Regions from separate parts of the Bradyrhizobium sp. AUGA SZCCT0169 genome, predicted to be linked through region 2. Evidence: predicted binding sites of a transcription regulator. Region 2 holds the regulator's gene; each other region holds the start of a gene.
The links. The regulator LexA, encoded in region 2, represses DNA repair genes until DNA is damaged. The targets are predictions, from matches to a motif close to TGTTCNNNNTGTGTTCNG.
Positions count from the first base shown of each region.

Region 1: the regulator LexA is predicted to act here: its motif matches at 1,135-1,152, upstream of recA (recombinase RecA).
Region 3: the regulator LexA is predicted to act here: its motif matches at 1,014-1,031, upstream of uvrA (excinuclease ABC subunit UvrA).

Region 1 covers NZ_JAFCMC010000006.1:46,645-49,924, reverse strand. The annotation lists gene JQ609_RS09440 (hypothetical protein) at 349-504, opposite strand; gene recA (recombinase RecA) at 1,253-2,341, shown strand; gene JQ609_RS09430 (hypothetical protein) at 2,457-3,280, shown strand, end outside.
Region 2 covers NZ_JAFCMC010000005.1:232,286-235,565, forward strand. The annotation lists gene JQ609_RS08550 (ComEC/Rec2 family competence protein) at 1-47, shown strand, start outside; gene JQ609_RS08555 (hypothetical protein) at 90-512, opposite strand; gene JQ609_RS08560 (hypothetical protein) at 652-891, opposite strand; gene lexA (transcriptional repressor LexA) at 1,120-1,827, opposite strand; gene glp (gephyrin-like molybdotransferase Glp) at 2,041-3,252, opposite strand; gene JQ609_RS08575 (HAD family phosphatase) at 3,265-3,280, opposite strand, start outside.
Region 3 covers NZ_JAFCMC010000020.1:59,679-62,958, forward strand. The annotation lists gene JQ609_RS21855 (outer membrane protein) at 72-824, shown strand; gene uvrA (excinuclease ABC subunit UvrA) at 1,118-3,280, shown strand, end outside.

The DNA of each region.
Region 1 (3,280 bases), on a different contig from region 2:
GGAAATTGCAATACCCCAGCCTGGAGAATACGTCGGGGACAGGACAAGGTTTCTAAAAAGTGCCGCAGATTTCGGGAACAAGTGGCAATGGGCGGAGTTGTAAAGGCGCTGCCAGTCCCCAGTTGCCCCGGCAGCATAAGCGGCCCCAGTGCCTCTTCCCCGAGGCTGGGGCCGTTTCTTTGGGGCGCGCCAAGACAGCTTCGATGGGACGGCAGGCGGCAGGGCTTCGATTGCTACAGCGCGCCCTGTTTTGCCTTGCTGGAGAGAGCAACGATCAGGATAGCAATACGCTCGGAACCTTGTTCACGGTCGGAGAACTACGGGCAGAGCCGACTCGGGCGACCTCGTTTACGCGACCGGCGGGTAGCTGGGCTTCGGAAGGCTGATTGCGCTCGAATTGATGACGCCCCTCGAAACGACTTTACCCCCTGAGACCGATTCAAGCGCATCGTCGCTCAGTCGCTCTGCATCGGTCAGTTCGCGAATTTCATTCTGGTTATTCATGGTCCCGCTCCGCTGTGGCGCCTTGTGCGCCGTTGATCTGGAGCGAGCATGCCGAGCGGCTATCGAGGCGACTGTGACAGTCGTCACGAAAGCGTTCCGGCAAAAGAAAGAGGGCCGCCAACCGCCTTGCTCTTTCTAGGCTAGTTCTGGTGGTTGAAGTCCGGGAGAGGAAAGCCACTCGTTTATGTGAGAGGCCGTCTCTAGCTGCCTGATCTTCCTGAGCAGCACGTCCTTCTGAGGACCAGGCTTGAGCTTGGTTACCTCCGCTTCCAACCGGGCCTTCTCAGCTGCAATTCGATCTTCAAATGTGTGGGGAGCGGATCGGCGACGCTGCACGATACAACCTCGTTGCTCACGGGTCCTAACCGTCGGGTTTGCATGTCCGATCCTATAAAATTCCGCTTCCGGGCGTCGGTTCCAAAGTGAACATTCCAAAAAATACCGCTGCGCACTTCAAGGCAGGTCACCATCAGGGGTCGAAACAGGCCGGCTCCGGACTACCCACTTCGGGGGATGAACAGAGCACGGCAACATCGCGGCGCTGGTGAGGGTCAAAAGGGGCCGCCTCAAAATCGAAAGGGATCATTAACTTAGACCGGGACGGAAGGGGCGAGGGACCGCTCACCTTAAAAGAACATATTGCGAACAGAGAACAAAGATGGTACAAGTTCTCATCGTCAATCGAATCCCTTTAGATCCCTCGTCGTCCGTTTGTCCCGCTAGCGAATCCCCGCCATAAGGAGCACCCATGTCCGCCACTGCCCTGCGTATCGTCGAAGGATCCTCCATGGATAAGACCAAGGCCCTGTCCGCCGCGCTCTCCCAGATCGAGCGCCAGTTCGGCAAGGGGTCAGTGATGAAGCTGGGCAAGAACGATCGCTCGATGGATATCGAGACGATTTCGTCAGGCTCGCTTGGGCTGGACATCGCGCTCGGCGTCGGCGGCCTGCCGAAAGGCCGCGTGGTCGAAATCTACGGGCCGGAATCATCAGGCAAGACCACGCTGGCGCTGCACACGGTGGCCGAAGCCCAGAAGAAGGGCGGCATCTGCGCCTTCATCGACGCCGAACATGCGCTCGACCCGGTCTATGCCCGCAAGCTCGGCGTCAACATCGACGAACTCCTGATCTCGCAGCCCGACACCGGTGAGCAGGCGCTGGAAATCTGCGACACGCTGGTGCGCTCGGGTGCGGTCGATGTGCTGGTGGTGGACTCCGTCGCTGCCCTGGTGCCGAAGGCCGAACTCGAAGGCGAGATGGGCGATGCGCTGCCCGGCCTGCAGGCGCGGTTGATGAGCCAGGCGCTGCGCAAGCTCACCGCCTCGATCAACAAATCCAACACCATGGTGATCTTCATCAACCAGATCCGCATGAAGATCGGGGTGATGTACGGCTCGCCCGAAACCACCACCGGCGGCAACGCGCTGAAATTTTACGCCTCGGTTCGCCTCGACATCCGCCGCATCGGCGCGATCAAGGAGCGCGATGAAGTCGTCGGCAACCAGACCCGCGTCAAGGTCGTAAAGAACAAGCTGGCACCGCCGTTCAAGCAGGTCGAATTCGACATCATGTATGGCGAGGGCGTCTCCAAGATGGGCGAAATCCTCGACCTCGGCGTCAAGGCCGGCATCGTCGAGAAGTCCGGCGCCTGGTTTTCCTATGACAGTCAGCGGCTCGGGCAGGGCCGTGAGAACTCGAAGGCGTTCCTCAAGGCCAACCCTGATATGACCGCAAAGATCGAGGCCGCGATCCGCCAGAACTCCGGTCTGATCGCCGAACAGATTCTCGCCGGTCCCCCCGAGCGCGACGCCGACGGCGAAGAGCCGGCCGACGAATAGCACTTTCCGAAGTCTCGGATCGCATGATCCGGGTTTCGACATAGCGGGTGCTGAGGACGTTGAGTTGCCGACGTTCTCAGTGCCCGTTTTGTTTTGCGTATGCGGGTGAACTGACATGACGCGGTTGGTTTTGACATCGAGCGATTCGGCAGGCGGGTGTCTCCTGCGCGCCGGAGTCGGCGATATCGTTATTCCGCTTGGCTTCCGGTTCGTCTGGGACGAGTTGCCATCGGACGTGAAGCTGGAAGCCATGTTGGGGCCGGGCTCGCTGGACCAATTTCCACCGCACCGGCTTGGAGAGTTTCATTTGAAAGGGATGGGGGCGCTCGATCTCTGCGAGCGCTGCGAAGCCGTTGAATTCTGGTTTGATCCGGCCCCCAACGCGCAACTCATCCTCGTGCAGCTTCTGGATTGCTTGAGCTCGCGTGAGCGTATTGTCTCGAAGCTGACCCTATTCCAGGCAGACGTCGACATTGCCAAACAGGTTCCGGAAGCGATTTCAGAATGGAAGCCTCCGGCTGTCAAAATCCGGAACGAGCATCTTGAAGCCGCCAGTTTGGCCTGGCAGGCATATCGACAGCCGACACCTCAACAATGGGCTGATTTGCTTCAGAAGGAAGTCAGCGCCCTGCCGCAGCTTCGACAGGTCGTGCTGGAGTTACTCGAAGAACTTCCCATGCCTTTAACCGGCCTGGGCGCGACCGAAATGCGAATGCTGGAACTGGTCGCTGCCGGTGACGCAACTCCGTTCGACGTCTTTCCGGGCCACGACAAGCGCAACACGCGACGTGTATTCGGCTATTGGGAGGTTGGCGAGCTGCTGGATGGGCTGGCGCGCGGTCCGGCACCTGCCGTGGCCGGCCTTGAGGAGGGGACTTTCACGGATGAGATGCACGATGACGCTGCGCGCCTCGCGCGATACAGGCAGAGCAAACTGTC
Region 2 (3,280 bases):
CGGTCGATGCGACCCCGTCGGAAGCGGACCTGCAGGCCGAGGAATAAGGATTCACGTTCCCCGGCGCGGCGCGACCGGCGGCGCGGAATTCAACCGGTGGAAAGCGGTGTCGTCGTCGTAGTGTCCGCCTTCGTTGCCGCGCGCTCGGGAATCGGATGCACCACCGGCAATTGCAGCACGGTGACGCGCTGACCCTCGCAAAGCTGCGTCACCAGCACATGGCTCCCGTCGGGAAATTCGATTGCGTCGTGGTGACGTTCCTTGATATGCGGATCAATGGTGTTGAACTTGCCGACGCGAAAACCGATCGTCCGCGTCCAGATCCAGCGGTTGTCGTATTTGACGTCTTGCGCGAAGGCCAGTTCGGTCCCGGGCAGCATGCAGACCGCGACTGCGGGGTCGCGTTCGCTGGCAAAGCCGCGGGTCGAGGTGCCGCGGAAGGTGGTCGATATCAATGTCTCGCCGACCTCAGCAGGACGCGTTGCCATCGCGTGCAAACTATAGTCACACATCGGATCGCTCCCTCGTAAGAGATAAAGACCCGTGCCTCCCTCGAGGCGCTGGCCTCTATCAGAGTGGACTTGAGCAAAGTCTATTCCTGTTCTGGACATTTGTGCGACGGAAAGGCCGGCGCAACCGATCACAAACGCGCTACGGCGGCTGCGGATTTTCAGGCATCGGCGGCAGCGGCAGTTCGAAGGCGCCGAGATGGAATTGCTCCCGTCCGTCGTCGGCAATCCCGGGCAGCGCGACCAGCGTGAACGCAGCCTCCGGAAATTGCTGCCAGATCGCGAGATCTTCCGCCGTCACTGTCAGCCAGCCGAACCGGAGCATGTAGCGGCCCGGCTCGGTCACTAGGCCCGCCCGCTGCCAGGTGATCTTGGTGATCATATTGCTGACCACGTCGCGTCCCCCCGTTCGCACGCTTTCGAGCACGCCTCAAACCAAACAGCGCGCTCACGCCGCCAGTTTTTGCTGCGTTCTGGGCAATTGTGGGACGTATGCAAGCGCACCGCGACGGTTAAGGCTGTCCCAACGTCCAGGCAACGAAAAGCCCCGGTCGATGGCCGGGGCTTTTTTGCGGTGCCGAACGCGGCTTGCATCTGGCGCGGGCCGCGCTCAGTACTTCCGGTACAGCCCGATCAGCTTGCCCTGAATCCGGACCCGGTTCGGCGGCAGGATGCGCACTTCATAAGAGGTGTTGGCGGGCTCCAGCGCGATCGAGGCGCCGCGGCGGCGGAAGCGTTTCAGGGTGGCTTCCTCCTCGTCGATCAGCGCCACCACGATATCGCCGGTGTCGGCGGTCTCGTTGCGCTGGATCAGCGCCATGTCGCCGTCGAGAATGCCGGCGTCCACCATGGAATCGCCGCGGACTTCGAGCGCGTAATGTTCGCCGGAGCCGAGCATGTCCGGCGGTACGCTGATGGTGTGGCTGCGGGTCTGCAGCGCCTCGATCGGCGTGCCGGCGGCGATCCGGCCCATGACGGGAACGGCGACCGGACGGTTGCCATCGTCCTCGGCGGGCGCGCTGGCGGCGCGGACCTTGCCGAGCGTGCCTTCGATGACGCTCGGGGTGAAGCCGCGGCGGCCGTTGCCGTTACCGGCGCCCGCAAGCTCGGGCAGCTTGATGACTTCGATGGCGCGGGCACGGTTGGGCAGGCGGCGGATGAAGCCGCGCTCTTCCAGGGCGGTGATGAGGCGGTGGATGCCGGATTTGGAGCGGAGGTCGAGCGCATCCTTCATTTCGTCGAAGGAGGGCGGCACGCCGGCTTCCTTGAGCCGTTCGTTGATGAAACGCAGAAGTTCATACTGTTTGCGCGTAAGCATCTCGAGCAATCCCCCGGTTGGCGCGTCGTAATTCGTGGTCGTTCAGCTTGCAGAGGCCGCGGTCTCAAATTCGGAAGTCCAAAACTCCCATTTGTAGACACTAGCTCTCGAAACAAATCATGAACGGACACTATATGTTCGATACATGTTCCGCAACCACTTAATTTCAGGTGAACGCGCGCCGAGTTCACTCGAACAGGCCGCCCGGACGCGTCATTCCGGCAGGCGCAGGAACTCGCATGGCGTGCCTTCAGGCACCGCCGGCGCAAACGGCGGACGTATCAAAAGCGCCCGTGCCGCAGCGAGATTCCCAAGCAGCGACGAATCCTGGTGGCTCACCGGCACCGCGATCAACGCACCGTCTTCGCGCTGCTCAAGCCGTGCGCGAAGATAGTCTTCGCGCTGGTCGTTGGCGGGAAGATCGCGGCCGAGCAGGGCGGTCTCACGCGCGTGATGGATGGTTTTTCGGCCCGACAGCGCGCGAATCAGCGGCACCAGAAACAGGAAACCGCAGACATAGGACGAGACCGGATTGCCGGGCAGGCCGATCACCCGCATCGCCCCGAGGCGCCCGTGCATCATCGGCTTGCCCGGCCGCATCGCGATGCGCCAGAACGCCATCGCGACGCCCTCGGCCTCCAGCGAGCGCTTGACGAGGTCGTGGTCGCCGACCGAGGCGCCGCCCATCGTGATCAGGATGTCGGCGCCCGAGGCGCGGGCGCGGCGGATGCCGTCAGTGGTCGCCTCGACCGTGTCGGCGGCGATGCCGAAATCAATGGTTTCGGCGCCCTCGGCCCGCGCCAGCGCGCGCAGCGCGTAGCCGTTGGAGTAGACGATCTGGCCGGGGCCCGGGATCGAGCCCGGCATCACCAGCTCGTCGCCGGTGGCGAGCACCGCCACCTTGGGGCGGCTGATCACGGCGAGTTCCGGATAGTTCATGCCGGCGGCGAGCGACAGATCGCGTTCGGTGAGGCGGCTTCCCCTGGTGAGCAGCACGTCGCCCTCGCGGAAATCGGCGCCGGCGGCGCGGATATGCCGTCCCGGTCTTGCAACTTCCGTGATCGTGATGTGGTCGCCGCTGGCGGCCGTGTCTTCCTGGATGATGACGGCGTCGGCGCCATCGGGGATCACCCCGCCGGTAAAAATCCTGACCGCTTCTCCTGGGCCCACCTGGCGTTCGAACGGGCGGCCCGCCGCGACTTCGCCGATCACCTTCAGCCGCGCGGAGAGGTCGGCGGCATCGGCCGATCGCACCGCATAGCCGTCCATCGCCGACATCGCCCGCGGCGGCTGCGTGCGCTTTGCGGCAAGGTCGCGCGCGAGGACGCGATGCCAGGCGGTGTCGAGTGCGGCCATTTCTTCCGCCAGGGGATCGGCGCCCGCAAGGATCGCGGTCAGTGCATCAACGACCGGCATCAGGGCCACGGCAACACCCTCTCAAATTCCCAGCGCG
Region 3 (3,280 bases), on a different contig from region 2:
GGCGCTCGCGTCTTGGACAAAAACGCTTCGGGACCAACGGGAAGCGACCAAAGGACTGGGGACTATTTGAAATGAAGAAGTTTTTGCTTGGTACTGTTGCTCTCGTTGCCTTTGCGGCTCCCGCCGCTGCGGCTGATCTCGCTGCGCGTCCTTACACCAAGGCCCCCCCGATGATCGCGGCAGTCTATGACTGGAGCGGTTTCTACATCGGCGCCAACGGTGGTTGGGGTTCGAGCCACAAGTGCTGGGACGTCGTTCCGGTCGCTGGTCCTCTCCTTGCCGAAGGATGTCATGATGCGACCGGTGGCACGGCCGGTGGTCAGATCGGCTATCGCTGGCAGGCGGCTTCCTGGGTTTTCGGTCTTGAAGCGCAGGGCAACTGGGCCGACTTCAGCGGCTCGCGCGTAAGCCAGCAGTTCATCCTGGCTCCGGGCGATGCGACGGATCGCTCGCGCATCCGCAGCTTCGGCTTGTTCACCGGTCAGGTCGGTTACGCCTGGAATAACGCCCTGCTGTACGTGAAGGGTGGCGCTGCAGTCACCGAGGATCGCTACGAACATCGCTTCACCGGAACCAACGTGATTTTCGACTCGGCCAGGGAAACCCGCTGGGGCGGCGTCGTCGGTGTCGGCCTCGAATACGGCTTCGCCCCGAACTGGTCTGCCGCGGTCGAATACGATCACATGTTCATGGGCGATCGCAATCTGACCTTCGCAACGCCCGCTGGTCTGGTGTCCACGGTCGACCGCATCAGTCAGGACGTCGATCTCGTCACCGTCCGCGTCAACTATCGTTGGGGCGGCCCGGTCATCGCGAAGTACTGATCTACGCGAACCGCCAATACCAAATAACGAAAGGCCGGCCTCGTGCCGGCCTTTTTGTTTGAGGGCATCTTGCCTGCCGCGCGTTCCATCCACTCGGTTCCGCTGCCATCTGCTGCCATTGCTATTCCTTGGCAACTCCTTGCAAAACAAACCGTTGATGGCTTGCTGCGAGCACTGGAAATCCCGGCCCGTTCTTCCTACGTTCCAGCTTTCTGCCATCGGCGCCCGGCTAAGGTCTTCCCTGGCCATGCGCGCCCAACGTGGCGCGCCTCCACGCGCCTGGAAATGCCGATATGGATGAAGTGCTGAGGGCGAAGCGCCAAACCAACGCCGGCTCGGGAACGCGCGCGATAACGATCCGCGGCGCGCGCGAGCACAATCTGAAAAACATCGACGTCGAGATTCCCCGCGACAAGCTTGCGGTATTCACGGGCCTGTCCGGCTCCGGCAAATCCTCGCTCGCCTTCGACACCATCTATGCCGAGGGTCAGCGCCGCTACGTCGAGTCGCTCTCGGCCTATGCGCGCCAGTTCCTCGAGATGATGCAGAAGCCCGACGTCGACCAGATCGACGGACTGTCGCCGGCGATCTCGATCGAGCAGAAGACGACGTCGAAAAACCCGCGCTCGACGGTCGGCACCGTTACCGAGATCTACGACTACATGCGCCTGCTATGGGCGCGCGTCGGCGTGCCCTATTCGCCCGCAACGGGCCTGCCGATCGAGAGCCAGCTGGTGTCGCAGATGGTCGACCGCGTGCTGGCGCTGCCCGAAGGCACGCGGCTCTACCTGCTGGCACCGGTCGCGCGCGGCCGCAAGGGCGAGTACAAGAAGGAGCTCGCCGAATACCTCAAGAAGGGCTTCCAGCGCGTCAAGATCGACGGCAGCTTCTATGAGCTCGCCGAAGCGCCCACGCTCGACAAGAAATTCCCGCACGACATCGACGTCGTCGTCGACCGCATCGTGGTCCGCCCCGACATCGGCCAGCGCCTCGCCGAAAGCTTTGAGACCGCCTTAAAACTCGCTGAAGGCCTGGCGGTGATCGAATACGCCGACGCGCCCGCGGGCGCTGCCGAGGAAAAGAAGTCCGACAAGAAAACGGCAAAGATCCACGACAAGACCGGCCCGGAACGGATTTTGTTTTCGGAGAAATTCGCCTGCCCGGTTTCTGGCTTCACCATTCCCGAGATCGAGCCCCGGCTGTTCTCGTTCAACAACCCCTATGGCGCCTGCCCGGCCTGCGGCGGCCTCGGCGTCGAGCAGCATATCGACGAAGACCTCGTCATCCCCGACAAGGAGCTGACCTTGCGCAAGGGCGCGATCGCGCCCTGGTCCAAATCGTCCTCGCCCTATTACATCCAGACGCTGACCGCGCTCGGCAAATTCTACAAGTTCACGCTCGACACCAAATGGAAGGACCTGCCGAAGAAGACGCAGGCCGCTATTCTTCATGGCTCCGGCGACGACGAGATCAAGTTCTCCTATGAGGACGGGGTGCGCTCTTACGACACCAAGAAACCGTTCGAGGGCGTCATCACCAACCTCAACCGCCGTTTTCGCGAGACCGAAAGCGAATGGGCACGCGAGGAGCTGGCAAAGTATTTTTCCGACATCCCCTGCGAGGGCTGCCACGGCTACCGGCTGAAGCCGGAGGCGCTGTGCGTCAAGATCGGCGGCAAGCATATCGGCGAGATCAGTGAACTCTCGGTCAAGCGCGCCGGCGAATGGTTCGAGAGCGTGCCAAAGGCGCTCAACGCCCAGCAGAACGAGATCGCCATCCGCGTGCTGAAGGAGATCCGCGAGCGGCTGTCCTTCCTGCTCGACGTCGGCCTCAATTATCTGACGCTGTCGCGTTCGTCCGGTACGCTCAGCGGCGGCGAAAGCCAGCGCATCCGCCTCGCCTCCCAGATCGGCTCGGGGCTGACAGGCGTGCTCTATGTGCTGGACGAGCCATCGATCGGCCTGCACCAGCGCGACAATGCGCGGCTCTTGGAAACGCTGAAGCGGCTGCGCGACCTCGGCAATACCGTGATCGTGGTCGAGCATGACGAGGACGCCATTCGCCTCGCCGATTTCGTGCTCGACATCGGCCCCGGCGCCGGCATGCATGGCGGCCACATCGTGGCGCAAGGCACGCCCGCCGAGGTCATGGCCAATCCGAAATCGCTGACCGGAAAGTACCTCACCGGCGAATTGTCGGTGGCGATCCCCGAGCGCAAGCCGCCGAACCATCGCCGAACCATCAAGGTGATCAACGCCCGCGGCAACAATCTGAAAAACGTCTCGGCCGAAATTCCGCTCGGCCTGTTCACCTGCGTGACCGGCGTCTCCGGCGGCGGCAAGTCGACGCTATTGATCGACACGCTCTACAAAGCGATCGCGCGAAAACTCAACAACGCCAGCGAAGGCGCCGCGCCCCACGACCGCATCGAGGGGCTGGAGCATATCGACAAGATC